Regions from separate parts of the Nocardia sp. NPDC004340 genome, predicted to be linked through region 2. Evidence: riboswitches for the same ligand, from Rfam matches in the RefSeq annotation. Region 2 holds a riboswitch; each other region holds the start of a gene.

Region 1 (7,273 bases), 720 kb from region 2:
ATTACGGCTGATATGCCCGCTGCACACGTATTCCGGAACACCGGTTACGGAGGCGTCATGCGCGCGAAACCGAAAGCGCGTCAGGACAATTCACTGGAAACAGGCCCGATACGTCGCGTAACGTGCCGTCGGCTGTGGCAGCGGCCGGGCAGCGGACATACGGCATTCGGGCAGCGGCGACACCCTATTCGGGCAGCGGCGACACCGGCGCGATGGCAGCGGTGGCGCCGCCGTTCGGGCAGCGTCGGCTCAGTGACCCGACACGCGCTGGGCGCGGGCCAGTTCCATGGTCTCCAGCATGAGTTTGCCGACCGCCTCGGTCTCGGTCAGGAACCCGTCGTGCCCGTCCTTGGAGTGGATGACCTCGAGCCCCTTGGAACCGGGCAGCAGATCGGCCAGCTCCTGCTGGGTGCGCAGCGGGTAGAGCCGGTCCGAGTCCACCCCGCCGATCACGCACGGCACCGGCGTCGAGGCCAGCGCCGCCGCGACGCCGCCGCGGCCGCGACCTACGTCGTAGCGGTTCATGGCCTCGGTGAGCAGCACATAGGTGGCCGGATCGAAACGCGCGATCAGCTTGTCCGCCTGGTACTCCAGGTAGCTCTGCACCGCGTAGCGGCCGCCCGCGCGCGGATCCTCGTCGCCCTGGCCGTGGTTCTCGAAGCGGTGGTCGAGCTCGCCCTCGGTGCGGTAGGTCAGGTGCGCGATGCGGCGGGCGATGCCCATGCCGGTCATGGGCGCGCGCCCGGTGCCGTGGTAGTCGCCGCCCTGCCAGTCCGGATCGGCCTTGATGGCGGCGATCTGGGTGGTCTGGGTGCCGATCTGGTCGGCGGTGGCGCGCGCGCCGACCGCCAGCACCAGGGCCGCGCCGACCCGTTCGGGCCGGCCGATCATCCACTCCAGCACCCGCATGCCGCCCATGGAGCCGCCGATCACGGCGGCCAGGCGGTCGATGCCGAGCAGGTCGAAGAGCTTGGCCTCGGCGGTCACCTGGTCGCGGATGGACAGCGCGGGAAACCGGGTGCCCCACGGCTTCCCGTCCGGGGCCAGCGAGGCCGGGCCGGTACTGCCCTTGCAGCCGCCGAGCACATTGGTCGCGATGACACACCATTCGCGGGTGTCCACGGGCGCGCCGGGGCCGACGATGCCGTCCCACCAGCCGGCCTGGTTGTGGTGCACGTCGGCGGGGCCGACCACGTGCGAGTCGCCGGTCAGCGCGTGCTCCACGAGCACCACGTTGTCCGCGTTCGCCGATAGTTCGCCCCACCGCTGGACGGCCAGCGTGGCGTCGGGGATCACGGCCCCGTTCTCGAGTTCCACATCGCCGATGGCGATGCTCCCGAGCGTCCCGTCGGGCGGCGGCAGCAACAGCTCCGCCGCGTGCCGGGACGTTCGCGATTCGATGTTCACGGTCAACTTGCCGCCGCCGTCAGTCCGGCGCGCAGATCCGCCAGGATGTCGCCGATGCCCTCGATGCCCACGGCCAACCGCACCAGACCAGGCGTGACGCCGGAGGCCAGCTGCTCGGCCGGGGTCAGCTGGGAATGCGTGGTGGATGCCGGGTGGATGACGAGCGAGCGCACATCCCCGATGTTAGCGACATGGCTATGGAGCACCAGCGCCTCCACGAACTTCTTGCCCGCGTCGACTCCGCCGGCCAGCTCGAAGGACACGATGGCGCCCACGCCCTTCGGTGCCAGCTGTTTGCCCCGCTCGAACCACGGCGAACTGGGAAGTCCGGCGTAGTAGACCTTCTCGACACCGGGCTGCCCGGCGAGGAACTCGGCCACCGCCTGCGCGTTGGCCACGTGCCGCTCGATGCGCAGGCTCAGCGTCTCGAGACCCTGCGCGATGAGGAACGCGTTGAACGGCGACACCGCCGCGCCCAGGTCGCGCAGCAGCTGCACGCGGGCCTTGAGCGCGTAGGCCGGAGCGCCGAGGTCGGCGAAGACCGCGCCGTGGTAGCTCGGGTCGGGGGTGGTGAAGCCGGGGAAGCGGGACTCGCCCGCCTCGTTCTTCACCGTCCAGTCGAAGGAGCCGCCGTCGACGATCACGCCCGCGACCGCGGAACCGTGTCCGCCCAGGTACTTGGTGGCCGAGTGCACCACGATGTCCGCGCCCAGCGCCAGCGGCTGGATCAGGTACGGGGTGGCGACGGTGTTGTCCACGATGAGCGGCACCCCGGCGGCGTGCGCGACCTCGGCGATGCCCGGAATGTCGAGGACCGAGCTGCTCGGGTTGGCGACGGTCTCGCCGTAGAACGCCTTGGTGTTGGGTCGCACCGCCGCACGCCACTGCTCGAGGTCGTCCGGGTCCTCGACGAAGCTGACCTGGATGCCCAGCTTGGGCAGCGAGTAGTGCAGCAGGTTGTAGGTGCCGCCGTACAGGTGCGGGCTGGCCACGATGTGGTCCCCGGCCTCGGCGAGATTCAGGATCGCGTAGGTCTCCGCGGCCTGTCCGGAGGCCAGCAGCAGCGCGGCAACACCACCCTCGAGGGCGGCGATGCGCTGTTCCACCGCGTCCTGGGTGGGGTTCATGATGCGGGTGTAGATATTGCCCGGCTCGGCGAGTCCGAACAGCGCGGCGGCGTGGTCGGTGTCGCGGAACGCGTAGGACGTGGTCTGGTAGATGGGCAGGGCGCGGGCTCCGGTGGCGGAATCGGGAGCCTGGCCGGCGTGAATCTGCTTGGTCTCGAAGGACCAGTTGGCCGGATCCAGGGTGCCGTCAGCGGGGACGGCCGCGGGCGCGGTCGAGTCACTCATGTGTTCTGCTCCAAAAACAAGGTCGCCGAATGGCGGAAGTTTGACGTTATCGAGAAGCGAATGGGCTTCGACAACAACACATTTCGGTAGACCTCCTAGTTGCGCTTGCGTTCGGCCCTCGAACGCCCGGTCTGCACCCGGAGCACCCCACCGCAGCTGGAGGGTTGCCGATCAGCAAGCCGGGGCCTTAACGCTGATGCTCTTGACCTAATGCGGGATTCTAGCGGCCGTCCGGCCCGATCTACGCAGTGGGGTTTGTCGCATTCTCGGTGGTATTTCCCCCGTTTACGGGGGGAAATAGCGTTGTCGCACCACAACAGACCCGCCGGAATTCGTCGAATGCCGCCTGGACGCTGTCGGCGAGCATGCGGGCGGTGGTGACGGTGGTGCAGTCCGGGAACTCGTCGCTGTCCTCGAACTCGCATTCCATGCCGACCCGCACGATGCCGTGCCAGGTGGTGGCGATGAGCCGCACGGTCAGGTGGTCCTCGGGCAGTCCCAGGCGTTCGGCCAGCACCTCGGACATGGCCCGGGTCTTGGTGTCGGCCGATTCCATGCTGAGCGCGCGCACGGCGACGCTGTCGCGGGTGATGCGCTGCATCTGCTGGAACCAGCGGAACGGCACGGGCGCGTCGGAGTCGATGATCTGCTCCACGACCGCGAGGAACGCGCCGAGCAGCGCTTCCATCTCGTCGCCGGTGACGGGCTGGGCGCGCAGCTGATCGGCGAGGGCCTGTCCCCAGCCCTCGATGGGGGCGATGACGATCGCCTCCTTGCTGTCGAAGTACCGGTTCACGGTGCGCGGGGAGACGTCGGCGGCGTCGGCGATCTGCTCGACGGTGGTGGCGTCGAAGCCCTGTTCGCCGCACAACCGCAGGGCGACGTCGATGATCCGGGTCCTGGTCTGCTGCTTCTTGCGTTCACGCAGGCCGGGGCGGTGACGCGAGATCACACCGATGTGACTTGACAACTCCGACATCCCTCCATCGTAGGTCCTTCCTGCGTTTTCCTGTCCCAGTATGACAACTGTCGCGCTGCGACATTTTTCCCTTGACGCCAATTGTCGGTGGGGGTCACTATGGTGGAGCTGCCTTCGAACTCCAGAGGAGAGGCTCATGACCGTAGCGACGGACGCTCTCGGTACAGACGAAAAAGCAAGTCCCGCACAAGATTCCAGGCGTTGGTGGGCGCTCGGCGTAATCGCCATGGCACAGCTGATGGTGGTCCTGGACGCAACGATCGTCACCATCGCCATGCCGTTCGCGCAGCAGGATCTGCACATCAGCGACGGTGACAAGCAGTGGATCTTCACCGCGTACACCCTGATCTTCGGCGGTCTGCTGCTGCTCGGCGGCCGCCTCGCCGACTACCTGGGCCGCCGCCGGATCCTCATGGTCGGCCTGATCGGCTTCGCCGCGGCCTCCGCGCTGGCCGGTCTCGCCCAGAACCAGGCCGAACTCTTCGCGGGCCGCGCGCTGCAGGGCGCGTTCGGCGCGCTGCTGGCCCCGGCGGCGTTGTCGCTGGTGTCGGTGACCTTCACCGAGGCCAAGGAACGGGCCCGGGCCTTCGGCGTGTTCGCCGGTGTGTCGGCGGCGGGCGCCGCGCTCGGCCTGATCGCCGGTGGCGCTCTCGTCGAGTACGCGAACTGGCGCTGGTCGCTGCTGGTGAACACCCCGGTCGCGCTGCTCGCCCTGGCCGGCGCGTTCGCCTTCGTGGTCAAGGATGTGCCCGCACCCCGCACCGGCGGCTACGACCTGCCCGGCGCGGTCACCGTCACCCTCGGCCTGATCTCCATCGTGTACGGCTTCAGCCGCGCGGCCTCCGACGGCTGGACCGCCTCCACCACGCTGGCCCTGTTCGTGGTGGGTGTGGCGCTGCTGGCGGCGTTCGTGGCCATCGAGGCCCGGACCGCGAATCCGCTCCTGCCGCTGCGTATTCCGGGTGAGATCAACCGCGGCGGGTCGTATCTGATCGCGCTGCTGGTGCCGATCGCCATGTTCGCCATGTTCCTGAACCTGAGCTTCTACCTGCAGATCGTGGAGCACTACTCGGCGCTGAAGACGGGTGTGGCGTTCCTGCCGTTCCCGGCGGGCATCGTGGTGTCGGCGGGTATCGCCTCGGCGGTGCTACCGAAGATCGGGCCGCGGCCGCTCATGCTGGCGGGCTCGGTGCTGGGCGCGGCGGGCCTGGTGTGGCTGTCGCGGCTGGAGTACGGCGACAGCTACGCGACCGCCCTGCTGCCCGCCATGATCCTGATCGCCCTGGGCATGGGTGCGCTGTTCGTGTCCATGCAGACCACCGCGCTGCACCAGGTCGACGCCGAGGATTCGGGCGTGGCCAGCGCGCTGCTGAACGCCGCCCAGCAGGTGGGTGGTTCCATCGGCACCGCGCTGCTGACCACCATCTCGGTCCAGGTGGCCGAGCGGTACGTGCGCAACAACGTGACCGTCGACCACGTGATGGAGCGGGCCTCGATCCACTCCTACAACGTGGCGTTCCTGATCGGCGCGATCTTCTTCGCGCTGTGCGTTCCGATCGCGGCGTTCATGGTCCGGGACAAGCCGCAGAACCTGCTCGAGGGTGACGAGCACGCCGTGCACGTGGGCGTGTGAGCCACCGCCGGTGATTCCGCACCGTGCCCGCCGCGAGTCTCGCGGCGGGCACGCGTCGTTTCGGCCGCAAGTCGGCGGCAAGTCGCGGTGCATTGCCCCGGCCGACAGTACGACCATGACGATGACGAAAGTGCCCACCGCGACTGATCCCGACCTCCGGCTGCGCGCGGGCGCGCTGATCGCCGGGGGCGTGCTGTTCGCCGTGGGCAATGCCCTGCACCCGCTGGAACACTCCGAGGCGGCCGAACAGTCCGCCACCTGGGCCGCCGCCCACCTGACCTTCGGCACGGGCGCGGTGCTGATGGCGGTCGGCCTGCCGGTGCTGCTCACCGCCTGGCGCGATGGGAAGGGTTGGCCCGCAAAGGTTTCCGCGGCCGCCCGGGTCCTGCTGTTCGTCGGGCTCACGGTCGCGATCCCGATCGGCGCGTATCACGAGGTCTATGTCGCCTCGCGGCTGTCGCACCACGAGCAAACCGCCATCGAGGAGGCCGCGCTCCCGGTCAACGGGCCGCTCGCCGCCGCCTTCCTGGTGGGTTTCCTGCTGCTGGCCGGGTGTGCGCTCGCCGCCCCGCGTCCGCTGCTCGGCCGGGTGGGCGCGGTGGTGCTGATCGTCGCGGTGCTCGCGATGGCCGGGGCCGAAGGGCTTCCGGGGGCGGAGGGCTGGTGGATCATTCCGGGGACGATCGGGGTCGGACTGGTGCTCGCGCTGGCCGGAGTGCGCGCGCTCCGATCGTGAGGCTCGCCGCGGCGGTTACGGTCCGGCTGTCGCAGGCGATGTATCACCCGTGGTTTTCGTGGAAGTGCTGGGCGCACTACGGGTGACGGTGGATGGTCGGCCCGCCCCTTTGCGCGGGCCGAGGCAGGGGGCGGTGCTGGCGCGCCTGGTTTCGGCCGGGGGCGAGGTGGTTTCGGCGGATCGGCTCATCGAGGATCTGTGGCAGGGGGAGCCGCCGCCGAAGGCCTCGGGAGCGTTGCAGGCGCACATCTCGTATCTGCGGCGGTCCTTGGAGCCGGATCGGCCGCCGCGCGCGCCCGCGGGTGTGCTCGTGTCGCAGACCCCCGGATACGCGCTGCGCCTGCCGGTTTCGGCCGTGGACGTCTGGCATTTCGACCACCTGGTGTCCACCGCCGCCACCGAATCCGATCCGGCCGCCCGCCACCGCCTCCTCGATTCCGCGCTGGCGCTGTGGCGGGGTCCCGCGTATGCCGCCTACGCCGACGCGGCCTGGAGTGCCGCCGATATCGCCCGCCTCACCGATAGGCGCTGGACCGCCGTGGAACAGCGGGCCGATGCCGCCCTCGCCCTGGGCCGCCCGGAGGAGGCCGTCGCGGCCCTGCGCCGCCTGGTCGACGAACACCCCGAACGGGAGGCCGCCGTCCGGCTGCTGGCCCTCGCGCACTACCGCCAGGGCCGCCAGCTCGACGCTCTCGCCACCCTGCGTGACCTCCGTGCCACCCTCAACACCGAATTCGGCATCGACCCCAGCCCGCCCGTGCGCGAGCTGGAAGCCGCCATCCTCGCGCACGACCCGGCCCTCACCCTGCCCACGCCCGCCGAGCCGGTCGCCGCGGAATCAGGCTCGACCCGTTCACATTCCACCGACCTCGCGGCGACGGTCACATCGGTAGTGCCCGATCGGCCGGACCCCGTGCCGCCGATGTCCGCCCCGGTCGGCTACGCGGGCCAACGCTCGGCGCTGCTGTCCGCCGCCCGCGAAGCCGCGGACGGCCGCAGCCGATTGGTGTGGCTGGAAGGCGAGGCGGGAGCCGGTAAGACGACGCTGGTGCGGTCGGTCGCCGACGAGCTGGCCGCCGCCGGCTGGCGGACCGCGGTCGGACGGTGCCCCGAGGTCGACGGCGCTCCGGCGGCCTGGGCCTGGATGGAATTGACCGGTGAATCCG
Region 2 (7,273 bases):
CCGATGGCCGGTTCCTCGACGCCATCCACAGCAATGTGCTGCTGTTGCCGTTGACGCTCGGCTTCCTCGCCTGGTGGGGCACCTGGCTGGTGCGCGCCTGGCGGGGCCGGGCGACGCCGCCGCGACTACCGCGGATTCTGCCCAGGTCGGCGATGTGGATCGCGGTGGCCTTCCTCGTCGTGTTCACGGTCGTCCGGAACACGCCGTGGGGTACGTGGATCGCACCCGTCTAGGCGGAGGATGCTCTTGCTATGAGCGAATCGCTGAAGGAGCGGGTTCGGAACAAGCTGATCCGCCAGCTCGACGAGGACGGACCGCCCGATCCGGAGCGGCAGGACACCCGGCAGGTATCGGTCCAGAACGATCTGGACCTGCTCGAAGCCGTCAGCGAGGACGACCCTTTCGTCGAGGAGCTCGCGGCTCGCTACATGGTGCCCTGACCCGCTCCGCGCGACTCAGAATCCGCAGGGTGCTCCGCCGTCCGCGGAACCGCCGAAGGGCCGGGTTTCCGGGATCGGGTTCCAGTGGCCGTCGGTGCGGGCGTAATCCCAGCTCGGACCGTGCTCGACCAGGGTGGCGACGGCGTCGATGAGGCGGTCCACGTCGGCGGCGGTGGTGCCGAGTCCGATGCTGGCGCGCAGCGCCGCGTCCACCCCGAGCCGCGACAGCAGCGGGTGCGCGCAGAACCGTCCGTCGCGCACACCGATCCCGTGTTCGGCGGAGAGGTACGCGGCCACCTGGCCGGGCTCGAAGCCGTCGACCGTGAACGCGACGATGCCGACGGCGTCGGTGCTGTCGCGCCACACGCGCAGGAAGTTCACGCCCGGAACGGTTTTCAGCCCGTAGCGCAGCCGGTGGGTGAGGTACTGCTCGTGCTCGACGACGGTGGTCTCGTCCAGGTCGGCGAGCGCGTCGCAGGCGGCGGCCAGGGCGGCCACCCCGAGCACGTTCGGGGAACCGGCCTCGTGGCGCTGCGGCGCGGGCGCCCACTCCACGCTGTCGGCGGTGACCGAGCGCACCGCGCCGCCGCCCGCCAGGTACGGCTCGGCGGCGTCGAGCCAGTCCCGGCGGCCGACCAGGACGCCGGCGCCGAACGGCGCGTACGCCTTGTGCCCGGAGAAGGCCAGGTAGTCGATGCCGGTGGTGCGCAGGTCGATCCGTCGGTGCGGGGCCAGCTGGGCGGCGTCGACCAGGATGCGGGTGCCGCACTGGTGCGCGATCCAGGCCAGCCGTTCCAGCGGCAGCAGTTCGCCGGTCACATTGGAAGCGCCGGTAACCGCCAGCAGCGCAGCGGGTTTCGAGCACAGTTCGGCGACCAGTCGCTGGATGGTCTCCTCGATGGTGTCGGCGACCGGCACCACGCGGCGGCCGTGCCGGGTCCAGGGCAGGAAGTTGGCGTGGTGTTCGACATCCAGCACCACGGTGTCGCCGGGCACGCACGCGGCCAGCAGGTTCAGCGAGTCGGTGGTGTTGCGGGTGAAGACCACCACCTGGTCGTCGGCGGCGTTGAGGAAGCGGGCGACGGAGCCGCGGGCCGATTCGTAGCAGTCGGTGGAGACGCGGGAGGCGTATCCGGCGCCGCGGTGCACGCTGGCGTAGAACGGCAGCAGGTCGGCGACCCGGTCGGTGACCTGCCGCAACGCGGGCGCGCTGGCGGCGTAGTCGAAGTTGGCGTAGCCCGTGGTCCCGCCCTGGACCAGCGGAACCCGGAGGTCACAGCCGGACACGGTGGCGAGGGGAGCACAGGTCTGGTCGGCGAAAGCGGTCATCACAAATCCCATCGGATTCAGGGGACACGCGATCGGAAAACAGGAATCGATCGTGAGTCCGCGCTTGCCGCGCCCGGTCGGGCGACGGCCCGGTCGTCACCCGGAGCACCCCGCCGCGGTGGAGGGTTGCCGACCAGCTAGCCGGGGCTTAGCGCTGGTACTCATGACCTGAGTGCGAGATTGGCAGACGCGTCGCGGGCTTGTCAACCCTGCCCGGCCCGGCCTGCCGGGTCAGATCTTCACGGCGGAGACGCAGCGTTCGAGGCCGGGGACCGTTCGCCGCCGCGGCCGAGGGGCTTGGTGCTCTTCGACTACTTCGCCCGGGCCGCGGTGGCGCTGCGGCGGACCGCACACGACCTCCAGGCCCGCTGAGAACCTGTGACCAACGGCACCGGCGAATCGGAAAAATCATCCGAAAGTTGGAGTGGGTGGGCCGCAAAGTTCGAATCGCGCGATCGTTGCTGGGGCGTAGGGTCGATGAGGAAGTTAGGGTAGCCAAAGTGGTGCCCCCGGAGTTGACCACGAGGAGCCCGACCATGTTGGACACGGACACCGCCGCCGCCCCGTTCTCGACGCTCATTCGCACCGCGACCGAGCAGCAGCACAACGAGGCCGAGCACTCCACGTTCATGCGTGACCTGCTCACCGGCCAGCTCGGCGTCGAGGCCTTCCTCCGCTACACCGGCCAGCTCTGGTTCGTCTACGAGGCCCTCGAAAAGCATTCCGCCACACTGGCATCCGACTCCGTCGCGGGCCCGTTCGTGAAGCCGGAACTGGCGCGCCTGGCCGCGCTCGAGACCGACCTGGCCCACCTGGGCGGCGCGAACTGGCGCGACGAGCTGCAGCCGCTGCCGGCCACCGCCGCCTACGCCGCCCGCATCGAAGAGTGCGCGCAGGAGTGGCCGGCCGGGTACGTCGTCCACCACTACACCCGCTACCTGGGTGATCTCTCCGGCGGCCAGGTCATCCGCGGCACCGCCGAGAAGCTGTGGGACCTGCCCAAGAAGGGCGACGGCGTGCGCTTCTACGTCTTCGACGAGATCACCAATCCGGCCGCGTTCAAGCGCGAGTACCGCGAGGCCCTGGACCAGCTTCCCCTCGAAGGTCCCGAAGTCGATCGCGTGCTCGACGAGGCGCGACTGGCGTTCACGATGAACACCGATCTGTTCCGTGAACTCGGTGCGGAGTTCGGCGCGCGGAACTAGAACACCGTCACCAGAGGCCGTCGCGCTCCGTCCACCAGGCGGGGGCGGCGGCCTTCGCCGTGCTCGGGGGCGCACCGTTGGCCCTGCTCGTCGGGGGCAGGGTCAGCGATATCACCCTTGCGTCGCGTCGCCGCGATGGGTTGCCATGGAGGGCATGAGTCTTCCGCTGCTGTTGAGTTTCGCGGGGTTGTGCGTGCTGCTGGCGCTCACACCGGGTCCCGATACCTTTCTGGTGCTGCGATTCTCGATGGCCGGACCGCGACCCGGGATCGCGGCGGCGGTGGGCTCGGCGTTCGGCGGGATCGTCTGGGCGACGGTGGTGGCGGCCGGAGTGGCAGCGTTGCTGGAACAGTCGGCGACCGCGTATCGCACGCTGAAGGTGATCGGCGGAATCTACCTGCTGTACCTGGGGATTCGGGCGCTGGTCGAGCATCGGCGCGCACGGAACGCGGAGGCCGAGCCGGAGGTGACGGTCGCGCAGGGCACGCCCGCGTCGATGCGCTCGGCGTTCGCTGCCGGATTGCTGTCCTGTGTTTTCAACCCGAAGGTGGGGTTGTTCTACCTCGCGGTGCTGCCGCAGTTCCTGACCGAGGTGACCTTCCTGAACACGCTCACCCTCGGCGCCATCGAATCCAGCATCGCGGCGATCGAGATGATCCTGCTCGCGGTGGCCGCCGCCCGCGCGGTCACGCTGTTGAAGCGGCCGCGGATCCGGGCCCGGCTGGAACAGGCGAGCGCGGCCATCCTGGCGGCGCTGGGTATCGGCACCGCGGCCTCGGCGGCCTGAGGTCAGTCGGCGATCTCGGCGCGGTGATAGGCGCCGTTGTAGTACACCAGCGGGCCGGCCGCGGGCGAGCTCTCGGTGTTGTCGTGCACCTGCGTGACCAGTCCGATCACCAGCGTGTGATCGCCGACGGGGATCAGCTGGTGCACGGTCGCGCGCACCCAGATCGGGGTGCCGTGCAGGACCGGTTCGCCGGAGCCGAGCGTGGCCCACAAGGACTTGTCGGTGAAGCGCTCCTCGGCGGACCGGCTGAACCGCTGCGCCAGATGCTTCTGATGTTCGCCCAGGAAGTGCACCACCACCGATTCGGCCCCGAGCATGGCCTCGATGCTGGAGGAGGTCTCGGCGATATTGAACGAGATGAGCGGCGGCTGCGCCGACAGTGAGGCGAACGAGGTCGCGGTGAATCCGACCGGACCCTGCGCGGAGTTCAGCGTGACGATGGTGACGCCGGCCGGATAGTGCCGCATGGCGGCACGGAACTGCTGCGCGGTGATGCCGCTCAGGTCGTCGGGCACGTGTAACTCGGCGCCGGGCGTCGGAGAATCGGTCACGTCAAGAACCTACGTGGTCGCGGGCCCAGGTATTCCACGCCGGCGGAAAACCCCGTCGACGGCGGTCAGTCCACGTCGATGGCCAGGCCCGCGGTGATTCGGCACAGCTCGCCGAAGGTCGTGCGGAACAGGGTGTTCGGATGCCCGCCCGCCGCCCACAGCTCCTGGTACTGGGCCAGCGCGTTGTCGACGAAGGTGGGCAGGTTGGTGGGGTGCCCGAGCGGCGCGACGCCGCCTATGGGCTGCCCGGTCACCTCCTGGACCATGGCCGCGGGCGCCCGGCTGAGCGTGCCCTCCAGACGTTGCCCGGTGCGCGCCAGATGCACCTGGTGCGCGCCGGAGACGAGCAGCAGTACGGGGTCGTCGTCGAGCAGGAACACCAGGGATTTGGTGATGGCCCCGATGGTGACGCCGACCGCGTCGGCCGCATCGCGCGCGGTGGGGGTGGGTGTGGGCTGGGTGATGATCACCCCGTGATGGCCGCGCGCGATCAAGGTGTCGGAAACCTTCGACGCGACCGGTGGCAGGGACCTGCGCATGGCAACCAGGGTAGAGCGATTGCGGTGGATGTGCGGGGGGATCAGTAGTCGGGGTAGCCCTCCTCGGGGCCCAGCATCGTGGTCAGGCGGTTGGACACGATCGGGGCGAGCTCCTCCACGGTGCGCTCCGAAACCGGCTGGTGCGCACAGGAATCGAAGACCCGTTCCAGATCGACGGCGGACATGGCGCGCAGTTCCGCGGCCGCCGCGGTCTGCAACGCGGCGTGGCCGGGGTAGGGGCGGCCGTCGGCGATCTTCTGCGCCCAGGTGACATTGCAGCAGCATTCGTACAGGGCATGAATCGCGCGATGGCGGGGGAGCGCGTTGAAGCGGTCGAGGCCGATTCCGTGATGCATCATCGTGACCTCACACACAGGAGGAGCAGTTTGTGCGGACGCGATAATCGTCCGCCTCCCCGTGTGGTGAAAACGGTGGGACGCAGCAGATTTAGCACAGGGTTTACACCGGCCTACCTACTCGCGGGTAACCCCTATACGCTGGACCGATGACCGAATGGAAGGCTTTCGAGGTCGAAAGCAAGGACCACATCGCCCAGGTGACACTCACCGGTCCCGGCAAGGGCAATGCCATGGGCCCCGACTTCTGGCGCGAGCTGCCGATCATCTTCGGTGAGCTCGACGCGAACCCCGACATCCGGGCCATCGTGCTCACCGGCTCCGGGAAGCACTTCTCCTACGGACTGGACCTCCCGGCCATGAGCCCGCTGTTCGGGCCGCTGCTGGCCGACAAGGCGCTCGCCGGGCCCCGCACCGACTTCCTCAAGCACGTGCGCAGCATGCAGGACTCGGTGACCGCGGTCGCCGACTGCGTGAAGCCGGTGATCGCGGCCATCTCCGGCTGGTGCATCGGCGGCGGACTGGACCTCATCGCCGCCGCCGACGTCCGGCTGGCCAGCGCCGACGCCAAGTTCAGCCTGCGCGAGGCCAAGGTGGCCATCGTGGCCGACATCGGCTCGCTGCACCGGCTGCCGGGCATCATCGGCGAGGGACACGTACGCGAACTCGCCTACACCGGCAAGGACATCGACGCCGCCCGCGCCGAGAAGATCGGGCTGGTCAACGACGTGTACGCCGACCAGGAAGCCGTGCTCGACGCCGCCTACGCCATGGCGCGCGAGATCGCGGCCAACCCGCCGTTGGTGGTGCAGGGCATCAAGGACGTCCTGGACCAGCCCAAGCGCGGCAAGATCGCCGACGGGCTGCGCTACGTCTCCGCCTGGAACTCGGCGTTCCTGCCCTCGGAGGACCTGACCGAGGCCATCCAGGCCGTCTTCGAGAAGCGGGACCCGCAGTTCAAGGGTAAATAGCAACTCTCGTGGCTCTCAGGGGCTTTCGCCCCTGGAACCCCCACCCTTCGGGCCCGGTCCCGAAAAGGGACCCCATGCCTCCGGTTCCCGGCCTATCGTTTTGGTCGGGGCTGGAGGTATGGCATGGCGACATCCGAAGTGGGCGAAGCGACCGGCGAGGGCGGCTTCACGCATCGGCAGATATTGGTGATCCTCTCCGGGCTGCTGCTGGGCATTCTGCTCGCGGCGCTCGATCAGACGATCGTGTCCACCGCGATCCGCACCATCGCCGATGACCTGAACGGGTATTCGCTACAGGCCTGGGCGACCACCGCGTACCTGATCACCGCGACACTGGCCACGCCCCTGTACGGCAAGCTGTCGGACATGTACGGGCGCAAGCCCTTCTACCTGGCCTCGATCACCATCTTCGTGACCGGCTCGCTGCTGTGCACGTTCGCGCAGTCCATGTACGAGCTGGCGGTGTTCCGGGCGCTGCAGGGGCTGGGCGCGGGCGGGTTGATGTCGCTGGCGCTGACCATCGTCGGCGATATCGTGAGTCCGCGCGAAAGGTCCAGGTACCAGGGGTATTTCCTGGCCGTGTTCGGCACCTCCAGCGTGATCGGGCCGGTGCTGGGCGGGCTGTTCGCGGGGCAGCACAGCATTCTGGGGATCGCGGGGTGGCGGTGGGTGTTCCTGGTGAACGTTCCCATCGGATTGTTCACGCTGGTGGTGGTGACCCGCGTGCTACGGCTGCCGCCGCGCGAGAAATCCCGTGACCGCGTGGACTATTGGGGCGCGCTCGCCTTGATCGTCGCCATGAGCCCGCTGTTGATCGTGGCCCAGCAAGGGCGCGAATGGGGGTGGAGCAGTGGGAGATCCGTGGCCTGCTACCTCATCGGGGCGCTCGGCGTCGCCGCGTTCGTGCTGATCGAGCGCGCGCTGGGGGACGCGGCGCTGATCCCGCTGCGCATCTTCGCCAATCGCACCTTCGCGCTCGGCGTGGTCATCTCGTTCGTGGTCGGCGCGGGCATGTTCGGCGGAATCCTGTTGCTGCCGCAGTATTTGCAGGCCGACCGGGGCGCGAGCCCGATGCTGGGCGGATTGCAGATGATT
Region 3 (7,273 bases), on a different contig from region 2:
CCGCGTGCGCCAGGAACACGAACGGCGACGGCAGCCCGCCCTCCGCCGGATCCAGGTGGTGTTGCGCCACCCAGGCGGTGTCGTAGCCGAGCCGTTCGGCCAGTTCGATCTGGTCCAGGGCCTGCCGGTACACGCCGGCCGCGTCCTCGGCCGGGTCGGTGCGAACCAGGCGGGTGAAGAAGCCCAGGCGTCGCGTGGTCATGTCGTCACCTTTCCTAGGTAGGCATCGCGGACGGCCGGATCGCCGACCAGGTCCGCGGCCGGACCGTGCAGCACGATCCGCCCCGTGCGCAGCACATTGGCGGTGTGCGCGATGCTCAGGGCCAGCTCCGCCTGCTGTTCCACGATCAGGATGGCCAGGCCCAGTTCCCGATTGAGCCGGGCGATCTCCGACAACGCCCGATCCACGAACAACGGCGACAGTCCCATTGTCGGCTCGTCCATGCAGATCAGCCGGGGTTTGCTCATGAGGGCGCGGGCGAAGGCCAGCATCTGCTGCTCCCCGCCGGACAGGGTCCCCGCCCGCTGCAGGCGGCGCTCGGCCAGCCGCGGGAAATGCTCGAACAGCTCGGCGGCGCGCGCGGCCAGCACCGCGCGCCGCTCCTTGCGGATGTAGCCGCCGACGAAGAGGTTCTCCTCGACGGTCATGGCCGGGAACACGCGCCGCGCCTCCGGCACCGAGGCCAGCCCCGCCCGGATCCGGGCCGCCGCAGGGGTGGCGCTCACGTCGACGCCGTCGATGCGGACCGCGCCGGAACTCGGATGCAACAGTCCCAGAGCGGTTTTCATGGTGGTCGACTTGCCGGACGCATTGCCGCCGAGCAGGGACACGATCTCGCCGGGGCGGACCGTCAGCGACACCTCGTCGAGGGCCCGGGACGCTCCGTAATGCACCACCACGCGATCGAATTCGAGGATCGGCGTGGCGTTCTCGTCGAACTCAGACATCGACGGCCACCTTTCCCCCGGCCCGGCTGCGGCCCAGGTACGCCTCGATGACGCGGGGATCGGAGAGCACCTCGTCGGGCGTGCCCGACGCGATGATCCGGCCCTCGTCCAGCACCAGCACCCGGTCGGAGAGCTCGTGGACCAGGTCCATCTTGTGTTCGACCAGCAGCACCGTCTGACCCTGGGCCTTCAATTCGGCCAGTTGCGCGCCGATCTCGGCGGTCTCGGTCTGGTTCATGCCGGCGGCGGGTTCGTCCAGCAGCAGCAGATCCGGTGCGGAGGCCAGCGCCCGCGCGATCTCGGTGCGGCGACGGTTGGCGTAGGACAGCGTGTAGGTGGGGTGATCGGCGCGCGGGACCAGTCGCTCGGAGAAGCGGTCCAGCTGGGCGTCGATGCGGGCCGCCGATTCCCGGCGCTCGGCCCGCGCCGCCGGGGTCGGCGCCAGCGCCACACCCAGTTCGGCCAGCAGCGACACCCACTTCAGCACCGGAATGTTCGCGAGCCGCCGCAGCGGGCGGGTGGCGCGCAGGGTGGTCTGCAACCCGACGTCCACGTTCTCGCGCACGGTCATGGTGCCGAAGACCCGCCCGTTCTGGAAGGTGCGGGCGATCCCGGCCGCCGCGGCCGCCTCCGGGCGACCGGGGCGAATCCGCTTGCCGCGCACCAGCACTTCCCCGGCATCCGGCTTCAGCACCCCGGAGATGAGATTCACCGTGGTCGATTTCCCGGAGCCGTTGGGCCCGATGATGGACACGAATTCGCCGGGGGCGATGGTGAATTCGACACCGTCCACCGCCCGCACCCCGCCGAACGAGCGCCGCAGACCGGTCACGGTGAGTACCGCTTCCGTTCCGGTCTCAGGCTTCGACCGGGCTTGGTTCGCTTGTGCGGACACGATCCCTCCTCACCAGAATTCCCTGCGGCCGGAACCGCACCACCAGCAACAACACCAAGCCGTACAACACGATTCGCCACGACGGCGCCAGCCGCAGCAGCTCCGGCGCGCCGATCAGCACCACCGCGCCCAGCACCGCGCCGTACGGCGAAGCGGTGCCGCCGAGCACCAGGATGGTCACCACCAGCAGCGACATCGGCAGGTTGAACACGGTCGGATCGATATAGGAGTACTGGTGCGCCAGCAGCGCGCCGCCGATCCCGGAGCAGAACGCCGCCACCGCGAACGCCAGCGCCTTGTAGTCGCGCACCGGCACGCCGGCCGAGCGTGCCGCCACCTCGTCGGCCCCGATGGCCCGGATCGCGATCCCCAGCCGGGACCGCTGCACGCCGACGATCAACGCCACCACCGCGGCCAGCACCACCAGCTCCAGCCGGAAAATGTCGGTGTGCGTGGTGAATTCGAAGCCGAAGACGCTGGGCGCGGGAATCCCGAAGATGCCGTAACTGCCGCGCGTCACCGATTCCCAGTTGCGGATGATCGCCACCGTGACGATGCCGATGCCCAGCGTCGCGATCGCCACGTAGTGCCCGCCCAGCCGCCACAGCGGCGCGGCCAGCACCGAGGACACCACGGCCGCCACCACACCCGCCGCCACGATGGCGGGCAGGAACGCCCACCCGTGCGACACGGTCAGCACCGCCGAGGTGTACGCGCCGATCGCGATCGGCCCGGCCTGCCCGATGGCCAGCTGCCCGGCCGATCCGGCCACCAGGGTCATCGACACCGCGATGATCGCGTACGCCAGGATCTGGGTGCCCACCGAAATGCCGTAGTCGTCGGCGATCAACGGAATCGCCACGCCCGCAACACCGAAAGCCAGCAGCGCGTGCCACCAGCGCACCCGCAACTCCCGGCCCGCGCCGAGGAACGTCCCGGTCATGGGCTCGGATTCGATGGCGGGCGGCCGGGCCAGCAGCCCGCCGGGCCGCAGCACCAGGAAGATCACCAGCAGTCCGAACGTGATCAGATCCCGGTAGCCGTCCCCGAACCAGTAGATGCCGAACGCCTCCACCAGGCCGAGCACGAAGCCGCCGAGCACCGCGCCCGGAATCGACCCGAGCCCGCCGATGGTGGCCGCCACGAAGCCGGTCATGCCGACCACGCCGCCGCTGGTGGGCGAGATGTTCGAGTTGTAGAGGCCGACGAAGATGCCGGCCAGCCCGCCCAGCCCGGAGGCGATGGCGAAGGCCAGCGACTGCACCCGCCCGACCCCGATGCCCATCTGCGCGGCGGCATCCGGATCCTGCGCGGTCGCGCGGATCGCCAGCCCGTGCCGGCTGAACCGCAGGAACGCCCACAGCCCGCCCATCACCAGCAGGGTGATGGCGAACATGGCCACGTCGGAGGTGCCGAACCGTACCCCGCCCACCTGGAAGTTGTTGGTGGACAACACCTGCGGGAACGGCCGGGTGTCCGGCCCGAACACCAGGGCCACCACGTTCTCGATGATGAGCCCCACCGCCACCGTCGCCAGCAGCGCCGCGATGGCCGGGGCCCGGCGCAGCGGCCGCACCGCCAGCACGTCGATGGCCACACCGACCAGCGCCGTCACCGCCACCACCACGACCAGCGCGGCCCACCACGGCACCCCGTGCTGGGCGATCAGCCACCAGCCCAGCACCGAACCGAACGCGAAGATCGCGCCGTGCGCGAAATTGATGACATTGCTGACCCCGAAGATCAGGGTGATGCCCACGGCGATCAGCGCGTACGCATTGCCGTGGACCAGACCCGCGATGAGCGTGTCGAACATCTACTTCTTGCTTCCGACCGGTACGAACTTGCCGTTCTGCAGAATCAGCTCGATCGGCTTCACCCCGCTGGGACGGCGCGTCTGCTGATCGAAGGCGAAGGTGCCCAAGCCGATTCCGTCGAAGTCCTTGACCTCGCGCAGCCCCTTCAGCACGCCCTCCCGGGTCGCGCCGCCCGCCTTGGCGGCCTTCACCACCGCGTTCAGCGCGTCATAGGCGTACACATTGAAATCGCCCGGGTCGGTATTGAACTTGGCCCGGAACTTGGTGACGAAGTTCTGCACCTTCGGGCTCGGATCCGACGGCGTGAACACACCGTTCACGATGTCGCCCTCGGCCGCGGCGCCCGCCAGCTCGATGAACTGCGGCGTGTTCTGCCCGCCGAAGAATTGCCCGGTGAACCCGACATCCCGCAGCTGCTTGACCACCAGCGCACCGTCCGGTCCGTACCCCAGGTGCACGAAGGCCTCCGGGTTGGCGTCCCGGCCCTTGATCAGGACCGGCCGGAAGTCCTGCGAATCCGGCAGGATCGCCGAGGAATAGGCGATCTCGATGCCCTTCTCCTTGGCGAACTGCTCGAAGTACTTGAAAGCCTGCTTACCCCAGTCGGTTTCGAGGTAGACGACCGAGACCTTCTTCGCCTTGGAGCGCACCCACTCGGCATTGCGCTCCTGGTACACGTCCAACGTGATGGACGGACTCCACGAATAGTCCCCCGCCTTGGTGAAATCCACCGCGGAGTTGGTGAACCCGTACTGCACCAGCTTGCCCCGGTTGTACACCGGCGACGCCGCGATCGACGCGGGCGACGAGAAATCGCCCAGCTCCGCGATGATCGACTGATCACCCACGAACTTGGTCGCGATCGGCACCGTCTGCTTCGGATCCGACTGCGAATCCTCCCACTTCAGCGCCACCTTCTTGCCATTGATCCCGCCCGCGGCATTGATCTCGTCGAGCGCCAGGTCGAACCCCTGCTGCCAGAGCCGCCCGTACTCGGCGGAATTGCCCGTCTTCGGCCCCGACACCCCGAAATACACGGTGTCCGAACTGCTTCCGGACGATTCGCTACCGCAGGCCGCCGCCAGACTCGCGACCAACGCCGCCGCCCCGACACCCACCGCCACCCGGAAACCACGCGACCGGGACAAGATCCTGCTCATTGCAACCTCTACATTCGCGCACCGGCACACGGCCGGGCAGGGGGACACGACCACGACAGAGGAATGCGCGGTCCTGGCGCTTGCGCCACCCGGTCGGGCAGCGCCTGGTCGTCACCCGGGGCACCCCACCGCCCACGCGAGGGTTGCCGATCAGCGAGCCGGGGCTCGAAAAACGCTGATACTCGTGACCGTGTCCAGAAAGGTAGCCGTGACAACCGGCGGCCGACACCGTTCGAATCACCCTGATGCCAAACACCGCCCGGCCCCGCCGCCGGGAAATCCCCTGTCACCCCCGCGAATTGCCCCCGCGGCCGCATCGCCCCCCGCCGATGCCGCCGCTCACCCCTATGTCAGATGCGCGGTCAGCCAGGCCCGGAACTCGGTCAGGTCCCGCAGCACCACGTCCGCGCCGGCCGCCGACAACTCCTCGGCCGCGTACGGTCCGGTCGTCACCGCCACCGAGGTCGCGTCCGCCACCTTGGCCGCGCGCACGTCACCGAGATGATCACCCACATAGATCGAGGCGCCGCGCTCGAGCAGCACCTCCCCCTTCTCCTCCGCCCAGGCCCCGCCGACCAGTTCGTCGACCGCCAGCCCCAGATGATCCAGATGCAGCTGCGCGTGCGGCCCGTTCTTCGCGGTGATCACCAGCACCCGGCCCCCGGCCTCGTGCACCGCGGCCAGCGCGTCCACCACACCGGGCAGATGATCCGACGCGTGCACCGCCAACTCCGGGTACATCTCCCGGTACATGGCCACCACACCCGGCACCTCGTGCTCCGGGAACCACTGCGCCGCCTCGTGCGCCAGCGGCGGACCCAGCCGCGACACCACCAGCTCCGAATCGATCGCCACCCCGGTCCTGGCGGCCACCGCGTCCCACACCGCGGCGATCCCCGGCCGCGAATCGATCAGCGTCATATCCAGGTCGAATCCGACCACCAGGTCACCAGCCACATCCCGAACCCTACGGGCCGCGGAAAATCGGAGGCCCCGCGGCAGGGCCGCCACCTAAGCTCGGACCATGCCGAGCGATCAGGGAACGCTGTTCTGTGGAACCGACCTCGCCGCCCGCATCGAGGGCGTCGAAACCGAACTGATCGCCAAGGGCAGCGCGGCCGCCGCGGCCCGGCTCGGACCGGACACCGGCTTCGTGATCCCCCTCGCGGGCGGGGTCGCGTCCTTCGCCGAGGACGGATCACCGCTGAACAAGATCGCCGGGCTCGGCTTCGCGGGGATACCCGACGAGGCCGAACTCGACGAGATCGAGCGGCTGTTCGCGGCCCGCAAGACGCCCGTGCAGGCCGAGGTCTCCCAACTCGGCGACCCCGGCGTCGGGGAACTGCTCACCGGACGCGGGTACCGGCTGGTGTCGTTCGAGAACGTGCTCGGCCGCGAACTCGGCGCCGCGCTGACCGCGGACGTCGCGTCCGGCGTCGAGGTGACGCCCAGCGGCGCCGACGAATTCGACGCCTGGCTCGACGTCGTCGCGGACGGCTTCGCCCACCCCGACACCCAGGGCGTCGCCTCGCACGAGGAATTCCCCGCCGAGATCATCGCCAACGCCATGCGCGACCTCACCGGCGCGGCCGGGGTGCGGCGGTTCCTGGCCCGGCGTGACGGCCGGGTGGCCGGAGGCGCGAGCCTGCGGCTGGCCCGCGGCGTCGCCCAGCTCACCGGCGCGGCCACCGATCCCGCCCACCGGCGGCACGGCGTCCAATCCTCACTGCTGTCGGTACGCCTGGCCGAGGCGAGCGCGGCGGGCTGCGATATCGCGGTGGTGACCACCCAGCCCGGATCGAAATCGCAGCAGAACGTGCAACGGCAGGGGTTCAGCCTGCTCTACACCCGGGCCATCCTGGTCAAAGCCTGATCGACACCCGACCGGGCGTCCCTCCGGTCAGCCGGGCAGCCGGTGCGCGGCAATGGGTTTCAGCTGCTCGCGCAGCACATCGCCGTCGCCGCCGAAGAGCTGCTCGTCGGTGTCGACGGCGATCCGCACCGCCCGGCTCGCCAATTCCCTGCCCTCGGCCGTGATCTCGACCCGCAGCGCGCGGGCGTCGACGGGGTCGGCCCGTCGCGCCAGCAGCCCCCGCTCCTCCAGACCGCGAATCACCTTGGACGCCATCATCCGATCCGCGCCCGACATGTCCGCCACCTGCTGCTGGGTCGGCAGCTCACCCGACCGGCCCAGCCAGCCCGCCGAGGCCAGCAGATTGAACTGGGTCGGCGTGAGCCCGAGCGGACGCAGATTGCGTTCCAGCGTCGCCCGCCACTCCAGGGCGGCGTGATGCAGCCAGAAGCCCGGACTCATGAGCGGTCCCCGTGGTTCAGCCACGCCGTCGTGCCTCCTGTTCCAATGCGGCGAAGGTCAGCGGCATGTCCGCGCGCATGCCCTTCTCCCAGACGAGCTTGAACAGCGGGCCCATCGGCCCGTGCACCTCGACGTGCTC
Region 4 (7,273 bases), 790 kb from region 2:
CGGGGTTGACCGTGTGGATCTTGCGCAGGGCCGAGCCGACGTTCATGGCCACCCGCCCGAAGCCGGAGGCCTTCACCTTGGCTCCCCGATCGACCAGGTTGAGCAGGTACGGCAGGCAGTCGTCGGACATGCCCAGGTGGTCGATGGACAGCTTGGGCAGCTTGGTGATGACCGGTTCCAGCGAGCCCAGCATGGACCCGTCGATGTAGAGCTCGACGTGCCACCCGGCCAGTTCGTAGGCGCGCAGGGCCAGCATGGTGAGCCCGACGATGTCGCCGCCCGCCCGCTTGAGGTTGAACCGGATGGCCCGCACCCCGGCCTTGCTCAGCGCGAGGATCTCGGCGTCGCTCGCGTCGACGTGCAGATTGGTGACGCCGACCCAGCCCTCGCCGAGTTCGGCGAGGGCGGCCAGCAGATAGCTCTGATCGGTGCCCTGGAAGGACCCGCTGACCACCGCGCCACCGTCGATATCGAAGCGGGACATGCGCTTGCGATAGTCGGCGATGGTGTACGGGTCGGGCAGGTAGCCCTCGTTCTCGACCAGCGGGAACCGCGGATCGAAGATGTGGAGATGGGCATCGAACACGTGATCAGCATGCCTCAGAACGGTGACAAGTGTGGACAACCTTGTCCGGCAGGCGGATTCACGCTGGTCAGGACGTCGGGTCGATAACCGCTCAGGAGGCCTTGTCGGGCTCGGAGGCGGCCAGCATCTCGTCGCGCTCGACGACCTTGACCCGCTCGCGACCCTGCGGCTCGCCGAGGGCGCGCTCGTGCGCGTCCAGGCGGTACCAGCCGGCCCAGGTGGTGAACGGGATGCCCTTGCCCTCGAGGAACTCGGTGACGGCCTCGAGCTCCGGCTTGGCGGCCGGGGCGAAGTCGGCGGCGTCGTCGAGCAGGCAGGCGATGGTCTCGTTGGCGTCGCCCTTGGTGTGGCCGATGAGGCCGACCGGGCCGCGCTTGATCCAGCCGGTGACGTAGGTAGCGGGCATGTAGCGAGCCGCGCCGTCGGCGTTCTCGTCGACGATCACGCGACCGGCCTCGTTGGGCACGGTGCCGGCCTGGTCGTCGAAGGGCAGGGCCGGGATGTTCTGCGACAGGTAGCCTACCGCGCGGTACACGGCCTGGATGTCCCAGTCCTTGAATTCGCCGGTGCCCTTGCAGTTTCCGGTGCCGTCGAGCTGGGTGCGCTCGGTGCGCAGGCCCACGACCTTGCCGTCCTCGCCCAGGATCTCCGAGGGGTTCTCGAAGAAGTGCAGGAACAGCTTGTGCGGGCGGTCGCCGACGTCGCGGATGGCCCACTGCTCGAGGGTGTTGCAGATCATGTCGACCTGCTTGGAGTGCCGGCGCGCGGCCTCGGAGCCCTCGTCGTAGTCGATGTCCTCGGGGTCGACGATGACCTCGATGGTCGGCGAGTGGTCGAGCTCGCGCAGCTCGAGCGGGGTGAACTTGGCCTGCGCGGGACCGCGGCGGCCGAACACGTGCACCTCGAGCGCCTTGTTGGCCTGGAGGCCCTCGTAGACGTTCGGCGGGATCTCGGTCGGCAGCAGCTCGTCGCCGGTCTTGGCGAGCACGCGCGCCACGTCGAGGGCGACGTTGCCGACGCCGAGGACGGCGACCTTCTCCGCCTCCAGCGGCCAGGTGCGGGCGACGTCGGGGTGGCCGTCGTACCAGGACACGAAGTCCGCGGCGCCGTAGGAGCCGTCCAGGTCGATGCCCGGGACGCCCAGCGCGCGGTCGGCGTTGGCGCCGGTGGAGAAGATGACCGCGTCGTAGAACTGCTGCAGGTCCTCGAGGGTGATGTCGACGCCGTAGTCGATATTGCCCAGCAGGCGGACCTGCGGCTTGTCGAGCACCTTGTGCAGCGCGGTGATGATGCCCTTGATGCGCGGGTGGTCCGGCGCCACGCCGTAGCGGATCAGGCCGAAGGGCGCGGGCATGCGCTCGTAGAGATCGATGCTCACGTCCGCGTCGGACTTCATCAACGCGTCGGCGGCGTAGATGCCGGCCGGTCCTGCGCCCACGATCGCAATGCGTAGCGGGCGGGTCGCTGCACTCTGTTCGGTCATTCTTCCGCGCACCCTTTGGGTCGAAACTAACTTGCCGTCAAAACTCAGCCGTCGCTCTTAGCTTAGGCTAAGTTGACGCTCTGGCCTCGGCGGCCTCCGTTGGCCCCCGACGCTGCAGCGTTGCTGCGTAGTCTTGCTATTCCCGCGCTGGGGCGGGAAATTCTGCTGATTCTATCGATGGCACGCGGCGGCCCGCACAAGGGGACCAGGCATGATCTACCCATGAGCGACGCCGAGGAGACCCCGATCCGGATCGACCAGAACGAGACCCGCAGCATGTGGCCGTTCCTGGTGGCGGCGGGAATCATCGCGGTGGTGATCCTGGGAATCGTGATCGCGTCGGTCGTGTCGCCGGTTGAGAAGAATGTCACAGATTCCGATCGGCTCTCGCTGGCGGCGACCAAGTTCGTGATGGCCCGCAACGACTCCGGGAAGTACGACCCGGTGCTGTCCTGCAAGGGATTCGACGAGAACGCCTCGCCGCTGAAGGCGGCCACCGCGACCGGCGGCTCGATCGCCTTCGACAAGCTGACCGACGCGTCCGTCACGGGCGACCAGGCCACCGCGCAGGTCACGTTCACCGTCGCCGGGGCGCCGACGACGTCGACGTGGCACTTCGCCAAGGAGAATTCCCGCTGGTTGGTCTGTAATTCGTGACAACGGCCGAATACCTCACTGGGGTTTGACAGTGGGGACGGTTCTTCGGCAATCTCAATCCCAGGTCATGAGTACCAGCGCCAAGCCCCGGCTGGCTGGTCGGCAACCCTCCTCCGCGGTGGGGTGCTCCGGGTGACGACCTGGCCTCGCATCGGACAGCGGTGCGGCAAGTGCGGATTCTCAGGAGGTACAAGTGAGCTACGCAGGTGACATCACGCCCAAGCAGGCGTGGGAGTTGTTGCGCGACAACCCCGATGCGGTCCTGGTGGACGTGCGCACCGAGGCCGAGTGGCGGTTCGTCGGCGTGCCCGACACCGGCGGCATCGGCCGTCCGACCGCGCTGATCGAGTGGGTCGACGTCACCGGTACCCCCAACGCCCGGTTCACCGACCTGCTGAAGCAGTCGCTGGCCCACCGGACCCCGGACTCGGACGCGCCCGTCATCTTCATCTGTCGCTCCGGCCAGCGTTCGATCGGCGCGGCCACCGCCGCCACCACACTCGGCATCACCCCCTCGTTCAATGTGGTCGACGGCTTCGAGGGTGCGCTCGACGGCCAAGGCCACCGCGGCAGCACCGGCTGGCGCGCCGACGGACTTCCGTGGAGGCAGTCATGATCACCGGCGGCTCTTTCGAGAAACCGCTCCCCGAGGGCGTCGGCCCCGCCACCCAGGCGGTCCGCGGCGGCACCCGGCGCTCCGGCTTCGACGAGACCTCCGAGGCGCTGTTCCTCAATTCGGGTTTCGTCTACGAGAGCGCCGAGGCGGCCGAGGCCTCCTTCACCGGCGATATCGAGCACTTCGTGTACTCGCGCTACGGCAACCCGACGGTCGCCATGTTCGAGGAGCGGCTGCGCCTGATCGACGGCGCGGAAGCCTGTTTCGCGACCGCGTCGGGCATGTCGGCGGTGTTCACCGCGCTGGGCGCGCTGCTGTCCGCCGGTGACCGGCTGGTCGCGGCGCGCAGCCTGTTCGGCTCCTGCTTCGTGGTGGCCAACGAGATCCTGCCGCGCTGGGGCGTGGAGACGGTGTTCGTCGACGGCGAGGACCTGAACCAGTGGGGGCAGGCGCTGTCCGTCCCCACCCAGGCCGTCTTCTTCGAGACCCCCTCGAACCCGATGCAGACTCTCACCGATGTGCGCGCGGTCTCGGATCTGGCGCACGCGGCGGGCGCGAAGGTGGTGCTGGACAACGTCTTCGCCACCCCGCTGCTGCAGCGCGGCTTCGATCTGGGCGCGGACATCACCGTCTACTCGGGCACCAAGCACATCGACGGCCAGGGCCGGGTGCTCGGCGGCGCGATCCTGGGTCCGCGGGAGTACATCGACGGCCCGGTGAAGAACCTGATGCGCCACACCGGTCCGGCGCTGAGCCCGTTCAATGCCTGGACCCTGCTCAAGGGTCTGGAGACGATGCCGCTGCGCCTGCGCCAGTCGGTGGACTCGGCGTTGAAGATCGCCCAGTTCCTGGAGTCGCATCCGGCGGTGGCGTGGGTGAAGTACCCGTTCCTGTCCTCGCATCCGCAGTTCGAGCTGGCCAAGCGCCAGATGTCGGGCGGCGGCACGGTGATCACCTTCGAGCTGAAGGCCGGCGACAACGAGGCCAAGAAGCGCGCGTTCGAGGTGCTGAACCGGCTGCGGATCATCGACATCTCCAACAACCTCGGTGACGCGAAGACGCTGATCACCCACCCGGCCACCACCACCCACCGGGCGATGGGGCCGGAAGGCCGTGCGGCCGTGGGCATTACCGATGGCGTGCTGCGCGTCTCCATCGGTCTGGAGGACGTGGAGGATCTGCTCAACGATCTGGATCACGCGTTGAGCTGAGCCGACGAGTAGTCGACAGGGCCGGAACCCATGGGGTTCCGGCCCTTCGTCGTTCATGGACCCGAATGATCTTGACAGCATGCTGTCAAAAATGACAGCATGCTGTCATGATGAAAACAGTGCACATGGCCGTCTACGACACCTTCTCGGACTGGGAGGTCGGCCACGCGACCGCACACATCAATCGCGCACTCTGGCACCGTGACCCGGGAACATGGCAGGTCAAGACGGTCGCCGTCAGCGCCGAACCGATCACCTCGATGGGTGGCATGCGCGTCCTGCCGGACGTCGTCCTCGACGATCTGAAGCCGGGCGACAGTGCCATGCTGATCCTGCCGGGCCTGGAGACCGAGCTTCATCCCGAGGCCCCCGCCGCTTTCGCCCGCAAGGCCCGCGAGTTCGTGACGGCCGGGATCCCGGTGGCGGCGATCTGCGGTGGCACCTTCGCGCTGGCGCAGGAGGGGCTGCTCGACGATCGGCCGCACACCAGCAATGCCGCCGAATACCTGGCCTACAGCGGCTACGCGGGCGGTGAGCACTTCGTCCAGACGCCCGCCGTCACCGGTGGCGACGTGATCACGGCGTCCGGCACCAGCCCGGTCGAGTTCGCGCGCGAGATCCTTGCTCGCCTGGACATTTTCGAGCCGCACGTGCTGGAGGCCTGGTACAAGCTGTACGGAAACAACGATCCCGCGGGCTTCTACACGCTCTACGAGTACGAGCAGCAGCGGGCGGCCGCGCGGTGACGCGCACCGGGCAGGAACTGTTCGCGACGGCGGCGGTCACGTCGTTCAAGCTGAACGGCCAATTCCTCGGCATCGCCGAGGAATTGGCGAGGCCGTCCGGGATCACGGTGGCGTGGTGGCAGGTACTGGGCGCGATCCTGCACCGGCCGTTGCCGGTGGCGGGCATCGCCCGCGAGATGGGCATCACCCGGCAGAGCGTGCAGCGCATCGCGGATGTGCTGGAGGGCAAGGGATTCGTCGAGTACCAGCCGAATCCGGCGCATCGGCGCGCCAAGCTGGTGGCCATCACCGAGTCCGGTCACGACGCGGTCCGCGCGATCGACCCGCAGCACGCGGCGATGGCGAAACGCCTTGTCGCGCAACTGGGCAGGGATGAGCTGGAGCGGGTCGTGGACGCGCTGACGACCCTGTCGGCCGCCCTCGACGCACTCGAGGACGACGCGACGGGCGCCGCCTGACTACAGCGCGAACGGGTCCTTGGTCTTGCCGACCAGCGAGGCGACCGATGGCAGGATGGCGGTCGGGCGGTACGGGAACTGCTCGACCATGGCGGGCGTGGAGATGCCGGTGGTGACCAGGATGGTCCGCATGCCCGCCTCCAGACCGGAGATGACGTCGGTGTCCATGCGATCCCCGATCATGACGGTGGACTGCGAGTGCGCGCCCAGCCGACGCAGCGCTGAGCGCATCATCAGCGGGTTGGGCTTGCCCACGTAGTACGGCTTCTTACCGGTGGCCTGGGTGATCAGGGCCGCGACCGAGCCGGTGGCCGGGAGGATGCCCTCGCGCGAGGGCCCGGTGGCGTCGGGGTTGGTGGCGATGAAGCGGGCTCCCGCCGCGATCAGGCGGATGGCGGTGGTGATGGCCTCGAACGAATAGGTGCGGGTTTCGCCGAGCACCACGTAGTCGGGGTTGGAATCGGTGAGGACGTAACCGATTTCGTGCAGCGCGGTGGTGAGCCCCGATTCGCCGACCACGTAGGCGGTGCCGTCGGGCCGCTGGTCCTTCAGGAAGGTGGCGGTGGCCAGGGCGGAGGTCCAGATGGATTCGACGGGGATGTCGAGGCCGGTGTGCTGGAGCCGGGCCTGCAGGTCGCGCGCGGTGTAGATGCTGTTGTTGGTGAGCACCAGGAACGGGATCTGGTTGTCGCGCAGTTCGGCGAGGAACTCGTCGGCTCCGGGCACCAGGTGGTTCTCGTGGACCAGGACGCCGTCCATATCGGTCAGGTAGGAGAGGATCGGTTCTCGGCTCGCGTTGGTCACGCGCATATTCTCCGCTATCCGCGGATCGAAAGCTCATATATTCCTGCGGTGTGACCGCTGCCGCACCGTCTTCCGGTGCTGACTAGTGTGCGAAGGAGGCCGTTCGCGCCGACCGGCGCGAGCGCAGCATGGCGACAGGAGTGCCCAGGTGAAGGACCTCAAGCTCGGTTACAAGGCGTCCGCCGAACAGTTCGGCCCGCGTGAGCTGGTGGAGCTCGCGGTGGCGGCGGAGGAGCACGGCCTCGACAGCGCCACGGTCTCCGACCATTTCCAGCCGTGGCGGCACAATGGCGGGCACGCCCCGTTCTCGCTGGCCTTCCTGGCCGCGGTGGGGGAGCGCACCAATCGGATTCAGCTCGGCACCTCGGTGCTGACCCCGACCTTCCGCTACAACCCGGCGGTGATCGCGCAGGCGTTCGCCACGCTGGGCTGCCTGTACCCGGATCGCATCATGCTGGGTGTCGGCTCGGGTGAGGCGCTCAACGAGATCGCGACCGGTTTCCAGGGCGAGTGGCCGGAGTTCAAGGAGCGGTTCGCCCGGCTGCGCGAGTCGGTGGAGCTGATGCGCGCGCTGTGGACCGGCGAGCGTGTGGACTTCGACGGCCAGTACTACAAGACCGTCGGCGCCTCCATCTACGACGTGCCCAAGGGCGGCATCCCGGTGTACATCGCGGCGGGCGGCCCGCTGGTGGCCCGGTACGCGGGGCGCGCG

What was found. Region 2 has a riboswitch for S-adenosylmethionine ahead of ACWEOI_RS03490 (aminotransferase class V-fold PLP-dependent enzyme). Riboswitches for the same ligand answer to the same signal wherever they lie in the genome.
Region 1: linked by a shared signal. The riboswitch ahead of ACWEOI_RS00415 (bifunctional o-acetylhomoserine/o-acetylserine sulfhydrylase) and the one ahead of ACWEOI_RS03490 (aminotransferase class V-fold PLP-dependent enzyme) in region 2 are both predicted to bind S-adenosylmethionine.
Region 3: linked by a shared signal. The riboswitch ahead of ACWEOI_RS11950 (ABC transporter substrate-binding protein) and the one ahead of ACWEOI_RS03490 (aminotransferase class V-fold PLP-dependent enzyme) in region 2 are both predicted to bind S-adenosylmethionine.
Region 4: linked by a shared signal. The riboswitch ahead of ACWEOI_RS07035 (rhodanese-like domain-containing protein) and the one ahead of ACWEOI_RS03490 (aminotransferase class V-fold PLP-dependent enzyme) in region 2 are both predicted to bind S-adenosylmethionine.

What each region holds. Positions count from the first base shown of each region.
Region 1 is NZ_JBSGDW010000001.1:82,640-89,912, reverse strand. Features, by position in the region: gene metX (homoserine O-acetyltransferase MetX) at 250-1,413, opposite strand; gene ACWEOI_RS00415 (bifunctional o-acetylhomoserine/o-acetylserine sulfhydrylase) at 1,410-2,759, opposite strand; SAM riboswitch class IV at 2,856-2,967, opposite strand; gene ACWEOI_RS00410 (TetR/AcrR family transcriptional regulator) at 3,001-3,738, opposite strand; gene ACWEOI_RS00405 (MFS transporter) at 3,965-5,371, shown strand; gene ACWEOI_RS00400 (hypothetical protein) at 5,487-6,107, shown strand; gene ACWEOI_RS00395 (BTAD domain-containing putative transcriptional regulator) at 6,157-7,273, shown strand, end outside.
Region 2 is NZ_JBSGDW010000001.1:799,192-806,464, reverse strand. Features, by position in the region: gene ACWEOI_RS03500 (DUF2752 domain-containing protein) at 1-233, shown strand, start outside; gene ACWEOI_RS03495 (hypothetical protein) at 252-440, shown strand; gene ACWEOI_RS03490 (aminotransferase class V-fold PLP-dependent enzyme) at 456-1,769, opposite strand; SAM riboswitch class IV at 1,825-1,938, opposite strand; gene ACWEOI_RS03485 (biliverdin-producing heme oxygenase) at 2,306-2,974, shown strand; gene ACWEOI_RS03480 (LysE family transporter) at 3,129-3,761, shown strand; gene ACWEOI_RS03475 (flavin reductase) at 3,764-4,228, opposite strand; gene ACWEOI_RS03470 (YbaK/EbsC family protein) at 4,378-4,851, opposite strand; gene ACWEOI_RS03465 (2-oxo-4-hydroxy-4-carboxy-5-ureidoimidazoline decarboxylase) at 4,893-5,207, opposite strand; gene ACWEOI_RS03460 (crotonase/enoyl-CoA hydratase family protein) at 5,357-6,178, shown strand; gene ACWEOI_RS03455 (DHA2 family efflux MFS transporter permease subunit) at 6,302-7,273, shown strand, end outside.
Region 3 is NZ_JBSGDW010000002.1:977,296-984,568, forward strand. Features, by position in the region: gene ACWEOI_RS11930 (putative FMN-dependent luciferase-like monooxygenase) at 1-202, opposite strand, end outside; gene ACWEOI_RS11935 (ATP-binding cassette domain-containing protein) at 199-948, opposite strand; gene ACWEOI_RS11940 (ATP-binding cassette domain-containing protein) at 941-1,843, opposite strand; gene ACWEOI_RS11945 (ABC transporter permease subunit) at 1,806-3,659, opposite strand; gene ACWEOI_RS11950 (ABC transporter substrate-binding protein) at 3,660-4,820, opposite strand; SAM riboswitch class IV at 4,892-5,010, opposite strand; gene ACWEOI_RS11955 (HAD family hydrolase) at 5,166-5,777, opposite strand; gene ACWEOI_RS11960 (GNAT family N-acetyltransferase) at 5,866-6,693, shown strand; gene ACWEOI_RS11965 (MarR family winged helix-turn-helix transcriptional regulator) at 6,721-7,158, opposite strand; gene ACWEOI_RS11970 (SRPBCC family protein) at 7,151-7,273, opposite strand, start outside.
Region 4 is NZ_JBSGDW010000001.1:1,591,959-1,599,231, forward strand. Features, by position in the region: gene ACWEOI_RS07020 (amidohydrolase family protein) at 1-586, opposite strand, end outside; gene ACWEOI_RS07025 (FAD-dependent oxidoreductase) at 678-2,069, opposite strand; gene ACWEOI_RS07030 (Rv0361 family membrane protein) at 2,292-2,726, shown strand; SAM riboswitch class IV at 2,790-2,905, shown strand; gene ACWEOI_RS07035 (rhodanese-like domain-containing protein) at 2,920-3,342, shown strand; gene ACWEOI_RS07040 (O-succinylhomoserine sulfhydrylase) at 3,339-4,553, shown strand; gene ACWEOI_RS07045 (DJ-1/PfpI family protein) at 4,661-5,299, shown strand; gene ACWEOI_RS07050 (MarR family transcriptional regulator) at 5,296-5,757, shown strand; gene ACWEOI_RS07055 (HAD-IIA family hydrolase) at 5,758-6,516, opposite strand; gene fgd (glucose-6-phosphate dehydrogenase (coenzyme-F420)) at 6,710-7,273, shown strand, end outside.